DNA from 4 places in the Streptomyces sp. FXJ1.172 genome. Region 4 is predicted to be linked to each of the others. Evidence: riboswitches for the same ligand, from Rfam matches in the RefSeq annotation. Region 4 holds a riboswitch; each other region holds the start of a gene.
The links. Region 4 has a riboswitch for cyclic di-AMP ahead of A6P39_RS12780 (M23 family metallopeptidase). Riboswitches for the same ligand answer to the same signal wherever they lie in the genome.

Region 1 (3,240 bases), 2.2 Mb from region 4:
ACGCGGCCGTCAGCTTCGCGATCTCCTCATCCGTCAGCTTCAGTTCCGCCACCTTCAGCAGTGCCGGGAGCTGTTCGACCGTGCGGGCCGAGGCGATGGGGGCCGTGACCGTGGGCTGGGCCGCGAGCCAGGCCAGGGCGACCGTGGCGACGGGAGCCCCGTGGGCGGCGGCGATCTCGTCCAGGGCCGCGAGGACCTTCTGGCCGCGCTCGGACTCGGCGTGCTTCTGAGCCCCTTCGGCGCGGGCGCTGTCGACCTTCGTGCCGGGGCGGTACTTGCCGGTCAGGAAGCCCGAGGCGAGGGAGAAGTACGGCACCGCGGACAGGTTCTCCTTGGCGGCCAGGTCCTGCAGCGCGCCCTCGTAGGTGTCGCGGGAGACGAGGTTGTAGTGCGGCTGGAGGGCGACGTAGCGGGCGAGGCCCTCGCGGTCGGAGAAGTCCAGGGAGGCCTTGAGGCGCTCGGGGCTGATGTTGGAGGCCGCGATGTGCCGGACCTTGCCCGCCTTCACCAGCTCGTCCAGCGCGCCGATGATCTCCTCGACCGGGACCTCGGGCTTGTCGAAGTGGGTGTAGTAGAGGTCGATGTGGTCAGTGTCCAGGCGGCGCAAGGAGGCGTCTGCGGCGGCCTTGATGTTGGCGGCGGACAGGCCCTGGAACTGCGGGTGCTGGCTGACCTTGGTGGCGATCACGACCTCGGAGCGGTTGCCGCGGGCCTTGACCCACTTGCCGATGATCGTCTCGGACTCGCCGCCCTGGTTGCCCTCGATCCAGGCGGAGTAGGAGTCGGCGGTGTCGATGAAGTTGCCGCCCGCCGCCGCGTAGGCGTCGAGGACGGCGAAGGAGGTCTCCTCGTCGGCGGTCCAGCCGAAGACGTTGCCCCCGAGGGACAGGGGGAAGACCTCGAGGTCGGAAGTGCCGAGTGTGCGCAAGGACGTCATGCCTTGTGTCAACGCCGGCGGTGGATGATCTCATCCCGCCGCCGGCGTTCGTTTCACACGGTTCACCCGGATGCCACGCTCAGGGGTTGAGGCCCTTGCTGCGCAGCCACGGCGCGGGGTCGATGGCGGTGGCCTGGCCGTTCGGGTGCACCTCGAGGTGCAGGTGCGGGCCGGTGACGTTGCCGGTGGCGCCGACCCGGCCGATCACGTCGCCGGTGGAGACCTTCTGGCCGACCGAGACGTTGATCGAGGACTGGTGGCAGAACCACAGCTCGGTGCCGTCGTCCAGGGTGAGGACGGTGCGGTAGCCGTAGGCGCCGGCCCAGCCGGCCTGGGTGACCGTGCCGCCGTGGACGGCCTTGATCAGGGTGCCGGTGGGGGCGGCGAAGTCGAGGCCGGTGTGGTAACCGGAGGACCACATGGCGCCGGGCTGGCCGAAGGTGCCGGTGATCGTGTACGAGACGACGGGCAGCGTGTACTGCTTGGCCAGCTCGGCCAGGCGCTGGTCCTCCTCGGCCTTCTTCGCGTCGGCCTGCGCCTTGTCCTTGGCGGCAGCGGCCTGGGCTGCGGCGTCCTTCTCCGCCTTGGCGGCCGCGTCGGCGGTCTGCTTCTCGGAGGCGGCGATCGCGGCGGCGGTGGCCTTGCTGTCGGCCTTGCTCTGCTGCTGCTCGGCCTGGGCCATGATCCGGTTGCGCAGGGCCTCGCCGGCTCCGCCGCTCTTGCCGCTGTCGGTGCTCACGCCGACGTTGCTGAGCCCGGTGCCGGTGGACTTGGGCGCCTTGGCGGAGCCGCCGTCGAAGAGGTGGCCGACGGAGTCCAGGTCGGGCAGGGATATGGAGACCGGCGGCTTGCCGGTGTGGGCGCTGGCCATGCCGCCCGCGCCGACCGCGGCCATGACACCGACGCCGAGGACGGTGGAGCTGCGGGCGAAGCCGCCGCGCTGCTTGGCGACGCGGTGCCGGCCGCGGACCTGGGCGGTGGAGTCCTCGGTGGGGTTCCACTCCTCCCAGGGACCCTCCTCGGCGCGGTAGGAGCCGTAACCGAAGGTCTCGGGCTCACTCTGCTGGGGAGCGAAGGGGGCTTCTGGGGCAGGCCGGTTGGACGCCACTCGGGCGCACTCCTTTCCTTCCTTCGCCTACCGGGTTAGCTGACGGGTTCGGAGCAGGAAGGTCTCCTACGCGCGTATACCGGGCGTGACTCAGTGAGTTCACGTCGGTGTCCGCGTGATTCACCCCAAGGTGGTGGTTCCCCGGTTCCCTCGCGGGATTCGGCGCGTGCGCACGGAGCCGCCTCTTGTGACGGCTGGGACGACCGCGCTGCGTTATCGAACGTTAATAGACCTGACAGTCACTTTCCAAGCTGTTCGGCTTGATCATTAACGCTTTTCGGCCAGGACTTACCAGCCAGGACCACGGCAAACCGGGCGAGTTGGCCATCGTTCAGGAGCATTGGCGTTTTTGATGGCGTCTCAGATGTTATGCGGAGGGCGGTCGTCCGATCACCCTGAGTGAAGGGGATCGCCGCCGCGGGCGCGGGCGGGCGGATGAAGCGAAGGAAGCGAAGGAAGCGAATGACCCCGTTCGGCGGGGCCCGGAGAAACCGGTGTGCGAGCACTCCCGCGGATGACGTATGCTTGAGACACAACGACGCGGGGTGGAGCAGCTCGGTAGCTCGCTGGGCTCATAACCCAGAGGTCGCAGGTTCAAATCCTGTCCCCGCTACTGAAGGCTCAGGGCCCGGAATCCACTGGATTCCGGGCCCTGAGTGTTATGAGGGGGCTCTCACCCCACCAGATGCCTGTTGGGCTCCTTCGCCTGCGACTCGTACTCCGGCAGGACGACCACCTCGGCACCCGCCTTCACCAGCACGCCGCTCCCGTCGGCCGCATCCACGAACGTGTCCGGCTCGCGCCAGGCCGTGACCACCCGCCGCACCCCCGCCCGGAGGATCAGCTCGGAGCACGGCGCGGGCCGCGAGGCCCGGCGGGCGCAGGGCTCGAGGCTGCTGTACACCGTGGCCCCGGCCAGCCTGGGGTCGGCCGGATCGAGCTTGGCCAGCGCGGCCTCCTCCGCGTGGACCACGGGATCGCCGCCCTCGCGCGAGTGGCCGCGCGCCAGCTCCGTGCCATCGGCGGCGACCACCACCGCGCCGACGCTGAACGCCGTCCCGGAAGGCGGGCACAGCGCGGCCAGCTCGCAGGCGGTGCGCAGCCAGTGGCGGTCGGCGGCGGTGGGGGCGGGACCGGCACCGGGGGCGGTGGGTTCGTAGCGCATGAGGACGACGTCCTCGATCCGGCGGGTTTC
Region 2 (3,240 bases), 2.6 Mb from region 4:
AGGTGCGCGTTCGGGCCGCCCAGGTAGCGGAAGAGGGGGAGGTCGCTGGCCTCGGAGGCGGCGTGGGCGACGGCGAGGGAGACGCCGAGGATGGCGTTGGCGCCGAGGGAGCCCTTGTTGTCGGTGGCGTCCAGGTCGAACATGGCCTGGTCGATCAGGCGCTGCTCGGTGGCGTCGTAGCCGACCAGCTCCGGGCCGATCTGCTCGATGACGGCGAGGACCGCCTTCTCCACGCCCTTGCCCAGGTAGCGGTTCGGGTCACCGTCGCGCAGCTCGATGGCCTCGAAGGCACCGGTCGAGGCGCCGGACGGGACGGCGGCACGACCCGTGCTGCCGTCGTCGAGGCCGACCTCGACCTCGACCGTGGGGTTGCCTCGGGAGTCCAGGATTTCCCGGGCTACGACGACGTCGATGGACGGCACGAGCATCTCCTTCTTGGATGTGACGCTGGAAGTGCGGGGCGGTGTGCCTTACGGCTGTGCCTTGCGACTAGAGCCTAACCGCCTTGGGAGGATCAGCCGGCGACCGACCGTCCCGTGGACGGGGAGGACACGCAGACGGTACCCATTGTTCACCCTCGGAACAAAGGGGGGTGCCGATGAGACCCTGCTGAAGAGTGGGGAAACAAAAGCCCCGCCCCGGCGCGTACGGGGGAACACGCGCCGGGGCGGGGAGCCCGTGGGGACGGGGGGTGGCCCTCACGGGGCCTTCAGCGTGGGGGGCGGGGATGTGAGGGCACTGTGCGAGGGCTCGCAGCCGGGTGTCACTTCAGGTGCAGCTGCTGGCCCGGGTAGATGAGGTTGGCGTCCTCGACGATGTCCTTGTTCAGCTTGAACAGCTTCTGCCAGCCGCCCTGCACGTGGTGCTTCTCGGCGATGGAGCTGAGGCTGTCGCCCTTGACGACCTTGTACTCGCCGTCGCCCTTCTTGACCTTCTTGCCGGTCGGGGTGGTGACGGTCTTGGCCGCCGACGGGGCCGTGCGCTCGGCGGAGCGGTTGGCGGCCTGCTGGTCGGTGGAGCGGGTGGCCGCACCCGTGCTCGACGAGGTGGTCTTCGACGAGGTGGTGGGGGCGGAGCCGTTGTAGGCGGCGGAGGACAGGCCCGTGCCGCAGACCGGCCAGGCGCCCTTGCCCTGCGAGGCGAGGACCTTCTCGGCGACGGCGATCTGCTGCGCCTTGGTGGCCTGGTTGGCCTGCGCGGCGTACTGCGTGCCGCCGTACGCGGCCCAGGTGGAGGCGGTGAACTGCAGGCCGCCGAAGAAGCCGTTGCCGGTATTGATGGACCAGTTGCCACCCGACTCGCACTGGGCGACCGTGTCCCACTCGGAGGCGGTGGCGGCGGAGGCGTTGCCGGCCGCCATCAGCGGGGCGGCCACGGCGGCGCCGGTGACACCGGCGAGTGCGACGACGCGGACGGCCTTGGACGGGCGGCGGTGCTTGCCCTTGCCGGAGAACAGCATGGATCGATCCCCTCACCGACGCCTGCGAGGTGAGCTGTCGGGTTCGGGCCGGTTGAGTTGCCCGGCCGCGGGCCCGCTGTTCGCGAGCCGCGGCTTCACCCCCAGCCGGTTCCGGCATCAACTACCGGTTCCGGCGCCTACCTTGGGTCCCCCGCTCCTGCCTACGGCGCTTGACGCGACGACTGTTCCCGGGCAATCGCTGGCAGGATTCGGCGTTGCGACTGCCGGGGCTCGTGGTGACGAGCGGTCCTGACCGTAGACATGCGTTCGGCGGAATTTCAAAGACGATCAGGGCTTCTGAGACTCATCCCACACTTTCACCAAACCGGACATCGGCCGCGAAACGGGGCGCCAACTCCCGCTACTCGTCGCCCTTTTCGCCCCCGACATTCAGGGTCTGACCGGCGGCGATGTGGTTCGGGTCGGCACCGATGGCCTTCTTGTTGCCGGCGTACAGCGCGCGCCATCCGCCGTCGACGCCAAGGGAGTCGGCGATGGAGGTGAGGGTGTCGCCCTCGCGGACGGTGTACGCGTCCGGCTCGCGGCTCGCGTGACGGCCCGAGGACGGGGCGCTTTGACCGTTTGCCGCACCTTCGTCCGCACTGCCGCCGCGGTGACGTCCGCCACTGCTGAGGGCCCCGGTGTCGACGAGGCTCCAAGAACCGGCACCCTGCGGGGAATTGTCCGACTCGTCCGTTCCGGGAGTCGCCGTGGGGTAGCTGTCGGCTCCCTGCGAGTTCCCGCTGCCGGAGGAGCCGGACGAACCGGAAGAGCCGGATGCATCCGCCTTGTCGGTCTTGTCGGACTTGGGGGCGTTGCTCCCGGTGGAGCCGTGCGTCGCGCCCGGCGTCTTGTCCGCACCCCCGCTCGGACTCGGGGACGGCGTGACGCCGGTGCCCGTGGACGAGCCCGAGCCGGACGCCGGGCCGGAGGGGGAGCCGGAACCGGACCCGGTTCCGGAACCGGAGGAATCCGACAGACCGGACGCGCCGGAGTCGTCGGCCGATCCGGAGTCATTGCCCGACGCCTTGCCGTTCCCGGAGTTCCCGACGCCCGTGTCGACGTCGACCGAACCGGAGTTGGAGGTCAGCCCGGCCGTCAGGGCGCACATCGTCCACGGCTTGGTGCCCTGGTCGGCCAGGATCTTCTCGGCGACGGCGATCTGCTGGGAGCGGCTGGCCTGGTCGGCACTGTCGGCGTACTGCGTGCCGCCGTACTTGGCCCAGTCGTCCTGCGATATCTGCAGGCCGCCGTAGTAGCCGTTGCCGGTGTCCGCGCTCCACGAACCGCCGCTCTCGCACTGGGCGACCTTGTCCCACGTGGTGCCGTCGGCCGCGTCGGCGCTCGCGGCGCCGAGCAGCGGGATGGCGATGGCGGAGCCGGTCACCCCTGCCGCGACGAGGAGGGCCGGAGCCTGACGGGGGCGACGGTGACGACCGTTCCCGGTGAGCATGCGGAAACCTTTCGTGCGACAGCAGGACCGGCGCGGCGGGTGGTGCCTGTCGCCACGCTGATGGGTGAACGTATCGGCAGACGATCACTTGTCACAAGTTAATGCCGCGCAGATCACGTGAAGATCACAGAGTTGAACGCCCTTCACGTTCACGGTTCTACGACTTCACGGGTGGCCGGAGTGAACTCCACAGGCAGGGTGCGCAGGCCCCGCATGATGAGCCCGCCGCGCCGGCGCAGATCGGCCGGATCGGCGGCGAGCCGCAGGTCGGGCAGGCGGGTGAGCAGGGTGGCGAGCGCGCTCTGGCCCTCCAGGCGGGCGAGCGGCG
Region 3 (3,240 bases), 1.4 Mb from region 4:
CCGGCACGACACGGCCACCAGCGAGCCCGTCTTGCCGCCGAGCACGTCCAGGTAGTGCTCGACCGGGTCGCGGCCGTCCGAGGGGCCGGCGGTCTCGAGGATCTGACCCGTGACCAGCCGCTCGAACGCGAGGGCCTGCACCCGGACCGCCTCGGGCCCGAGGTCGGCGAGGATCTGGGAGGCGCGGGCGAAGAGGAAGTCGCCGGTGAGGACCGCGACGGAGTTGTTCCAGCGGGTGTTGGCGCTGTCCACGCCGCGCCGCACGGCCGCCTCGTCCATCACGTCGTCGTGGTACAGCGTGGCGAGGTGGGTCAGCTCCACGACGACGGCCGACGGCACCACGCCCGGCGCGTAGGGGTCGCCGAACTGGGCCGCGAGCATCACGAGCAGCGGCCTGAACCGCTTCCCGCCGGCCCGTACGAGGTGCTGCGCGGCCTCCGTGATGAACGGGACCTCGCTCTTGGTGGCCTCGAGCAAGCCTTCCTCGACAGCCGCCAATCCGGCCTGGACATCGGCTTCGAGAGCCTGGTCCCGCACGCTCAGCCCGAACGGCCCGACGACGGTCACGAGGGGTCTCCTGTCTGCTGGTGTCTGCTGGCGATTACACGGCTTGTCGATAGGTCGCTGCCATCACTCGAGTCAGCGTATCCGGTCCCGTTTCGATCACCGATAGCGCCCACCGGTCCAGCCCGGGCGGTATTGGATCACGACCGGCATGTTTCTGATCGGACGGTAAGAACGGACATTCATCGACTTAACAGGAACCCTTGCGCTTTGTCTCGAACCGAGGGGCGAGCGGAGTAACACCTCCACCCCTTCCCCGGGCACCCGCGGTCACCAGGACAACGACGGGCGTCGCGTCACAGGTTCCACCGTCCCCCGATCCGCCCCCTCCGCAGGCCTGCGCGGGCCGCTTCCGGGTCGTCCGCCGACCATCCCGCCCTCCACTCTCCGTCACCCCTGCCGCCGCCCCCTCCACCGCTTCCCGATCGCATCCCGACCCCCACTCGACCACTCCCACTCCCTGCACACCCCTCCACGCGCCCCGGCATACGTCTCACTCGGCTGCAAATGCCCTAAAAACCTCATATCCGATTTGAGGTGATTTGCCATTTCGTGAGTTGGGTCACGGACCCCATCCCCGCACGCCCGTCGCCGAACCCTCCCTCCCCCCTTGCCCCGCTGACGAGTTGATGGTTGGCAACCGCAAAGGATCAAGTACCCCATAGGGCATAGACCAAGGTCAAATAGGGTTTTCCGTGAATCTGGCACTTGTTCCGGACATGTGCTCTCGCATACGTTCCCGGCCATCGGGTGGACGCCGAATCCTGCCGCCACCCGCATAACCATCCGCGAACTCATTTCGTACGGCAGGAGCGGGGGACCCAGGTAAGTCGCCGGACCGGTCGGCCCACGTCGCACCGGAACGGCTTGGGGTGAAGCCTCGCCTTCTCCGGAAGGCGCGGCCGGGCACCTCCCCGCCCGAACCCGACAGCTCACCTCGCAGGCGGCGGAGAGGAACTCCCCATGCGTGCCACCGCTCAGCACCGCCGTACCCGGACCAGCCGTCTCGTCCGCACCCTCGCCGTCGTCGGCACCGGTGCCGCCGTCCTCGCACTGCCGGTCATCGGGGCCACCAGCGCCTCCGCCACCACCGGCACGACGGCCACCACGAAGGCCTCCACCACCACCGGATACTCGAACAACCTCGACGGCTGGATCCGCCAGTCGCTCGCGGTCATGGCCCAGAAGGGCATCCCGGGCAGCTACAGCAGCATCTACCGCAACGTCATGCGGGAGTCCTCCGGCAACCCGCTGGCCATCAACCTCTGGGACTCCAACGCCGCCGCCGGCATCCCGTCCAAGGGACTGCTCCAGGTCATCGACCCGACCTTCAACGCGTACCACGTGCCCGGCACCTCCTCCAACATCTACGACCCGGTGGCCAACATCACCGCGGCCTGCAACTACGCCGCCGCGCGCTACGGCTCCATCGACAACGTCTACAGCGCGTACTGAGACACCACGGCGGCCTGAGACACGGCCGCCCCGGACCCGGCTGCCCGGTGCGCACTGATGTGCCGGTCAGCCGGCCGGAAAGAGTCGTTCGAGGACGACGGCGATGCCGTCGTCCTCGTTCGACAAGGTGATCTCGTCGGCCACCGCCTTGAGTTCGGGGTGGGCGTTGGCCATGGCGACCCCGTGTCCGGCCCAGTCGAACATCGGGATGTCGTTGGGCATGTCCCCGAACGCCAGGGCCTGTGGGGCCTCGATCCCCAGCCGCTCGGCGGCCAGTGCCAGCCCGGTCGCCTTGGTCACCCCGCACGGCTGGAGTTCCACGGTCCCCGGCCCCGACATGGTGACCGTCGCGAGCGAACCCACCACCGCGCGCGCGATGTCCGCCAACTCGTCGTCGGACAGGGCGGCATGGCGCAGCAGCACCTTGCTGATGGGCTCGCTCCACAGGTCGTCGCGCCGGCCGACCCGCACCGCGGGCAGCGTCGGGTGCGGCATCCGGTACCCCGGTTCGATGAGCGTGAGCCCGTCGACGCCGTCCTGGTCCACGGCCGCGTAGACCTGCCCCACCTCTGCCTCGATCTTGCCGAGCGCTGTCTCGGCCAGTGCCCGGTCCAGCCTGACCGACCACAAGAGGCGGCCGGCCGCGGCGTCGTAGACCTGTGCGCCCTGCCCGCACACCGCGAGCCCCGTGCAGCCGAGGCGGGCCAGCAGCGGCCGTACCCGCGGGGCGGGCCGGCCCGTCACCACCAGGTGCCGTCCGCCGGCCCGCGCCACCCTCCCCAGCGCCGCGAGCGACCGGTCGGAGACCGTGTCGTCGCCGCGCAGCAGCGTTCCGTCCAGGTCAGTGGCGATCAGTGCATATGCGGGGGAGGCTGCCATGATCAGAGAATACGGATCCGGCGCCCCTCCGACTCACCTTGTCGTCCTGCGTACTTACGTGCTCATCAGCCCCAAGTGGCGCACGATGTCACCCTGTTGACCATCCGCGCGGCGATCGGCACAGGTCAGCCGTGAGCGGCCGCCAGGTGTTTCGCCAGGCGCGGGGAGGCGAACCGCGTACCGCACACGAAGCGCATCACCGGGCCGTACGAGGACGCCGCCGGGAGGCCGGTGAAGTACAGGCCGGGGACGGACGACACACAGCCGGGGCCGAGCTTCGGCGTGCCGCGGCTCACGGCGAGTCGGGTGCGCAGTCCGTGGCCCAGGAAGTCCATCGCCGCG
Region 4 (3,240 bases):
AAGGAGGTCCAGGACGTCGCCAAGGCGCGCCTGCGCCCCGACAACCGGGCGGTGCTGGTCTACGAGCCGCTGTCCGCCGACTCCGCCGAGCACACCGAGGAAGCGGGGCGCGGCGAGGACCCGGAGCAGGAAGCGACCGTAGAGGCCGGTAACGAGAACGAGGAGACGGCCAAGTGACCGAGCAGCTCGCCACCATGGACTTCCACCCCCGGCCGCAGCCCGGCGACGCCAAGCCGTGGGCGTTCCCGGCCCCCGAGCGCGACAGTCTCGACAACGGCCTGACGGTGCTGCGCTGCCACCGCCCCGGCCAGCAGGTCGTCGCCGTCGAGGTGCTCCTGGACGCGCCCCTGGACGCCGAGCCGGCCGGCCTGGACGGCGTCGCCACGATCATGGCGCGGGCCTTCTCCGAGGGCACCGACCAGCATTCCGCCGAGGAGTTCGCCGCCGAGCTGGAGCGCGCGGGCGCCACGCTCGACGCGCACGCCGACCACCCCGGCGTCCGCCTGAGCCTGGAGGTCCCCGCCTCCCGCCTGGCCAAGGGCCTCGGCCTGCTCGCCGACGCCCTGCGCGCGCCCGCGTTCGCCGAGAGCGAGGTCGAGCGGCTGGTCCGCAACCGTCTGGACGAGATCCCGCACGAGCTGGCCAACCCCTCCCGCCGGGCCGCCAAGGAGCTGTCCAAGGAGCTGTTCCCGGCGGCCTCGCGCATGTCGCGCCCGCGCCAGGGCACCGAGGAGACGGTCGAGAAGATCGACGCGATCGCCGTGCGCGCCTTCTACGACCGCTACGTCCGCCCCGCCACGGCCACCGCGGTCGTGGTCGGCGACCTCACGGGCATCGACCTGGACGCCCTGCTCGGCGACACCCTGGGCGCCTGGACCGGCACCCCGGGCGAGTCCCGGCCCGTGCCGCCGGTGAGCGCCGACGACACCGGCCGCGTGGTCATCGTGGACCGCCCCGGCGCCGTCCAGACGCAGCTGCTGATCGGCCGCGTCGGCCCCGACCGGCACGACCGCGTGTGGCCCGCCCAGGTGCTCGGCACCTACTGCCTCGGCGGTACCCTCACCTCCCGCCTGGACCGCGTCCTGCGCGAGGAGAAGGGCTACACCTACGGTGTCCGCTCGTTCGGGCAGGTCCTCCGCTCCGCGCCGGACGGCACGGGCGCCTCGCTGCTCGCCATCAGCGGCTCGGTGGACACGCCGAACACGGGTCCCGCGCTGGAGGACCTGTGCAAGGTGCTGCGCACCCTCGCGGCCGAGGGCCTGACCGACGCCGAGCGGGACGTCGCCGTGCAGAACCTCGTCGGGGTGGCGCCGCTGAAGTACGAGACGGCGGCGGCCGTCGCGAGCACGCTGGCCGACCAGGTCGAGCAGCACCTGCCCGACGACTTCCAGGCGACGCTGTACCAGCAGCTGGCCGCGACGGGCACGGTGGAGGCCACGGCGGCCGTTGTGAACGCCTTCCCGGTGGAGCGCCTGGTGACCGTCCTCGTCGGTGACGCCGCCCAGATCAAGGCGCCGGTGGAGGCGCTGGGCATCGGCGAAGTGACCGTGGTGGCGGCCGAGTAACGGCACGCGTGCGAGGGGCCCTGACGACCTACGGGTCGTCAGGGCCCCTTGCTGTTCCACTCCCTTCCCCAGATGCCCGTTTTGGGGCGGAGGTTGCCCGTCTGCCCTGTGGCATGCGCTACAAAATCCGGGATCGGTTTGGGGATTGACGGCGGGCCCGCCTAGCGTCGTCCGGGCTGTTCGTCAGGCAGTGCGCCGCACCCGCGGCACCGGACAGCCATCGCCGAGTCCCCGTACGGCGCGAGCCAGGGGAGCCGGGGACCCACCGTCCCTGGGGTGAATCGGGCGCCCGCGCGGCAGCGAGGGGGGCTCGTAGGAGACCTTCCTGCTCCGAACCCGTCAGCTAACCCGGTAGGCGAGAGGGAAGGAAAGGACCAGCCACTTCATGGCGTTCATGTGCGCCACCGGGAAGCACCGCAAGCCCGGCCGGGTCAAGCGCACCACCGCTCAGGCGGCCGGCATCGCGGCCCTGACCACCACCGGCGTCATCGGCACCCTCGCGGCCGCTCCGGCGTTCGCCGCCGAGAACTCCGCCGAGCAGACCGGCCTCACCCCGGTGATCACCATGGGCGACGACATCGCCGAGCACATCGATGACCAGGCCGCCGCCCAGCAGCGGGCAGCCGAGCAGAAGGCGGCCGAGCAGGCCGCGGCCGAGCGGGCCAAGGAGGTCCGCGCGGCCAAGGAGCGCGCCGCCCGTGAGGCCGAGCGCGAGCGCCTGAACCGCTTCGTCGCCCCGATCACGGACTCGTACGTCTCCACGGGCTACAAGGCCAGCAGCTCCCTGTGGTCCTCCGGCTCCCACACCGGCATCGACTTCCACGCGGCCAGCGGCACCGCCGTCCACGCGGTCGGCTCCGGCACCGTCGTCTCCACCGGCTGGGGCGGCGCCTACGGCAACCAGATCGTGATCCGGATGGCCGACGGCATGTACACCCAGTACGGCCATCTGTCGTCCATCGGTGTCACGGTGGGCCAGCAGGTCACCCCGGGCCAGCAGATCGCCCTGTCCGGCGCGACCGGCAACGTCACCGGACCGCACCTCCACTTCGAGGCCCGGACGACCCCCGACTACGGCTCGGACGTCGACCCCGTCGCCTATCTCCGCAAGCACGGCGTGAACGTCTGACGCACACGGCGCACGGCGTGAACGTCTGACGCGCACGGCGCACGGCGCAACGTGCACGGCGCACCGCGCACGGCAGCCCGGGCCCCGGCTCACCGAGCCGGGGCTTTCGCTGTTTTTCACGATGTCCGCCGGAGGTCCGCGCCGGTCGCTGTTCAACGGCTGCTGTCCAACGGTCGCTGTCCAAAAAATATCCATGGATTCCGGCCCGCCGTCGGAAATTCCGGCTCATTGCAATAGAGTCACGGAACACACGTCCATCGTCGACGTTTCACGGGGATTAAGGCGGAGGTCGGTCATGCGTATTCCGGCGCACTCGGTATGCACGGCGATCCGGGACGACATCGTCGCCGGTGTCCACGAGCGCGGCGGCCGCCTCACCGAGGAAGTCCTGGCCCGCCGCTACGGCGTCTCGCGCGTCCCCGTGCGCGAGGCCCTGCGCACCCTGGAGGCGGAGGGTTTCGTGGTGACGCGCCGGCACGCAGGCGCGTGCGTGGCCGAGCCGACCGAGCAGGAGGCGGCCGACCTGCTGGAGATGCGCATGCTGCT

Region 1: linked by a shared signal. The riboswitch ahead of A6P39_RS22675 (M23 family metallopeptidase) and the one ahead of A6P39_RS12780 (M23 family metallopeptidase) in region 4 are both predicted to bind cyclic di-AMP.
Region 2: linked by a shared signal. The riboswitch ahead of A6P39_RS24840 (LysM peptidoglycan-binding domain-containing protein) and the one ahead of A6P39_RS12780 (M23 family metallopeptidase) in region 4 are both predicted to bind cyclic di-AMP.
Region 3: linked by a shared signal. The riboswitch ahead of A6P39_RS18970 (transglycosylase SLT domain-containing protein) and the one ahead of A6P39_RS12780 (M23 family metallopeptidase) in region 4 are both predicted to bind cyclic di-AMP.

The regions. Positions count from the first base shown of each region.
Region 1 is NZ_CP119133.2:5,073,180-5,076,419, reverse strand. Features, by position in the region: gene A6P39_RS22680 (aldo/keto reductase) at 1-937, opposite strand, end outside; gene A6P39_RS22675 (M23 family metallopeptidase) at 1,017-2,045, opposite strand; cyclic di-AMP (ydaO/yuaA leader) riboswitch at 2,055-2,220, opposite strand; tRNA gene A6P39_RS22670 (tRNA-Met) at 2,585-2,658, shown strand; gene A6P39_RS22665 (dihydrofolate reductase family protein) at 2,719-3,240, opposite strand, start outside.
Region 2 is NZ_CP119133.2:5,540,661-5,543,900, reverse strand. Features, by position in the region: gene eno (phosphopyruvate hydratase) at 1-428, opposite strand, end outside; gene A6P39_RS24840 (LysM peptidoglycan-binding domain-containing protein) at 764-1,459, opposite strand; cyclic di-AMP (ydaO/yuaA leader) riboswitch at 1,464-1,638, opposite strand; gene A6P39_RS24835 (LysM peptidoglycan-binding domain-containing protein) at 1,821-2,912, opposite strand; gene A6P39_RS24830 (cytochrome P450 family protein) at 3,062-3,240, opposite strand, start outside.
Region 3 is NZ_CP119133.2:4,274,418-4,277,657, forward strand. Features, by position in the region: gene A6P39_RS18965 (polyprenyl synthetase family protein) at 1-567, opposite strand, end outside; cyclic di-AMP (ydaO/yuaA leader) riboswitch at 1,342-1,523, shown strand; gene A6P39_RS18970 (transglycosylase SLT domain-containing protein) at 1,528-2,019, shown strand; gene A6P39_RS18975 (HAD family hydrolase) at 2,086-2,898, opposite strand; gene A6P39_RS18980 (NAD(P)-binding domain-containing protein) at 3,024-3,240, opposite strand, start outside.
Region 4 is NZ_CP119133.2:2,895,131-2,898,370, reverse strand. Features, by position in the region: gene A6P39_RS12790 (M16 family metallopeptidase) at 1-177, shown strand, start outside; gene A6P39_RS12785 (M16 family metallopeptidase) at 195-1,565, shown strand; cyclic di-AMP (ydaO/yuaA leader) riboswitch at 1,777-1,938, shown strand; gene A6P39_RS12780 (M23 family metallopeptidase) at 1,951-2,694, shown strand; gene A6P39_RS12775 (GntR family transcriptional regulator) at 2,990-3,240, shown strand, end outside.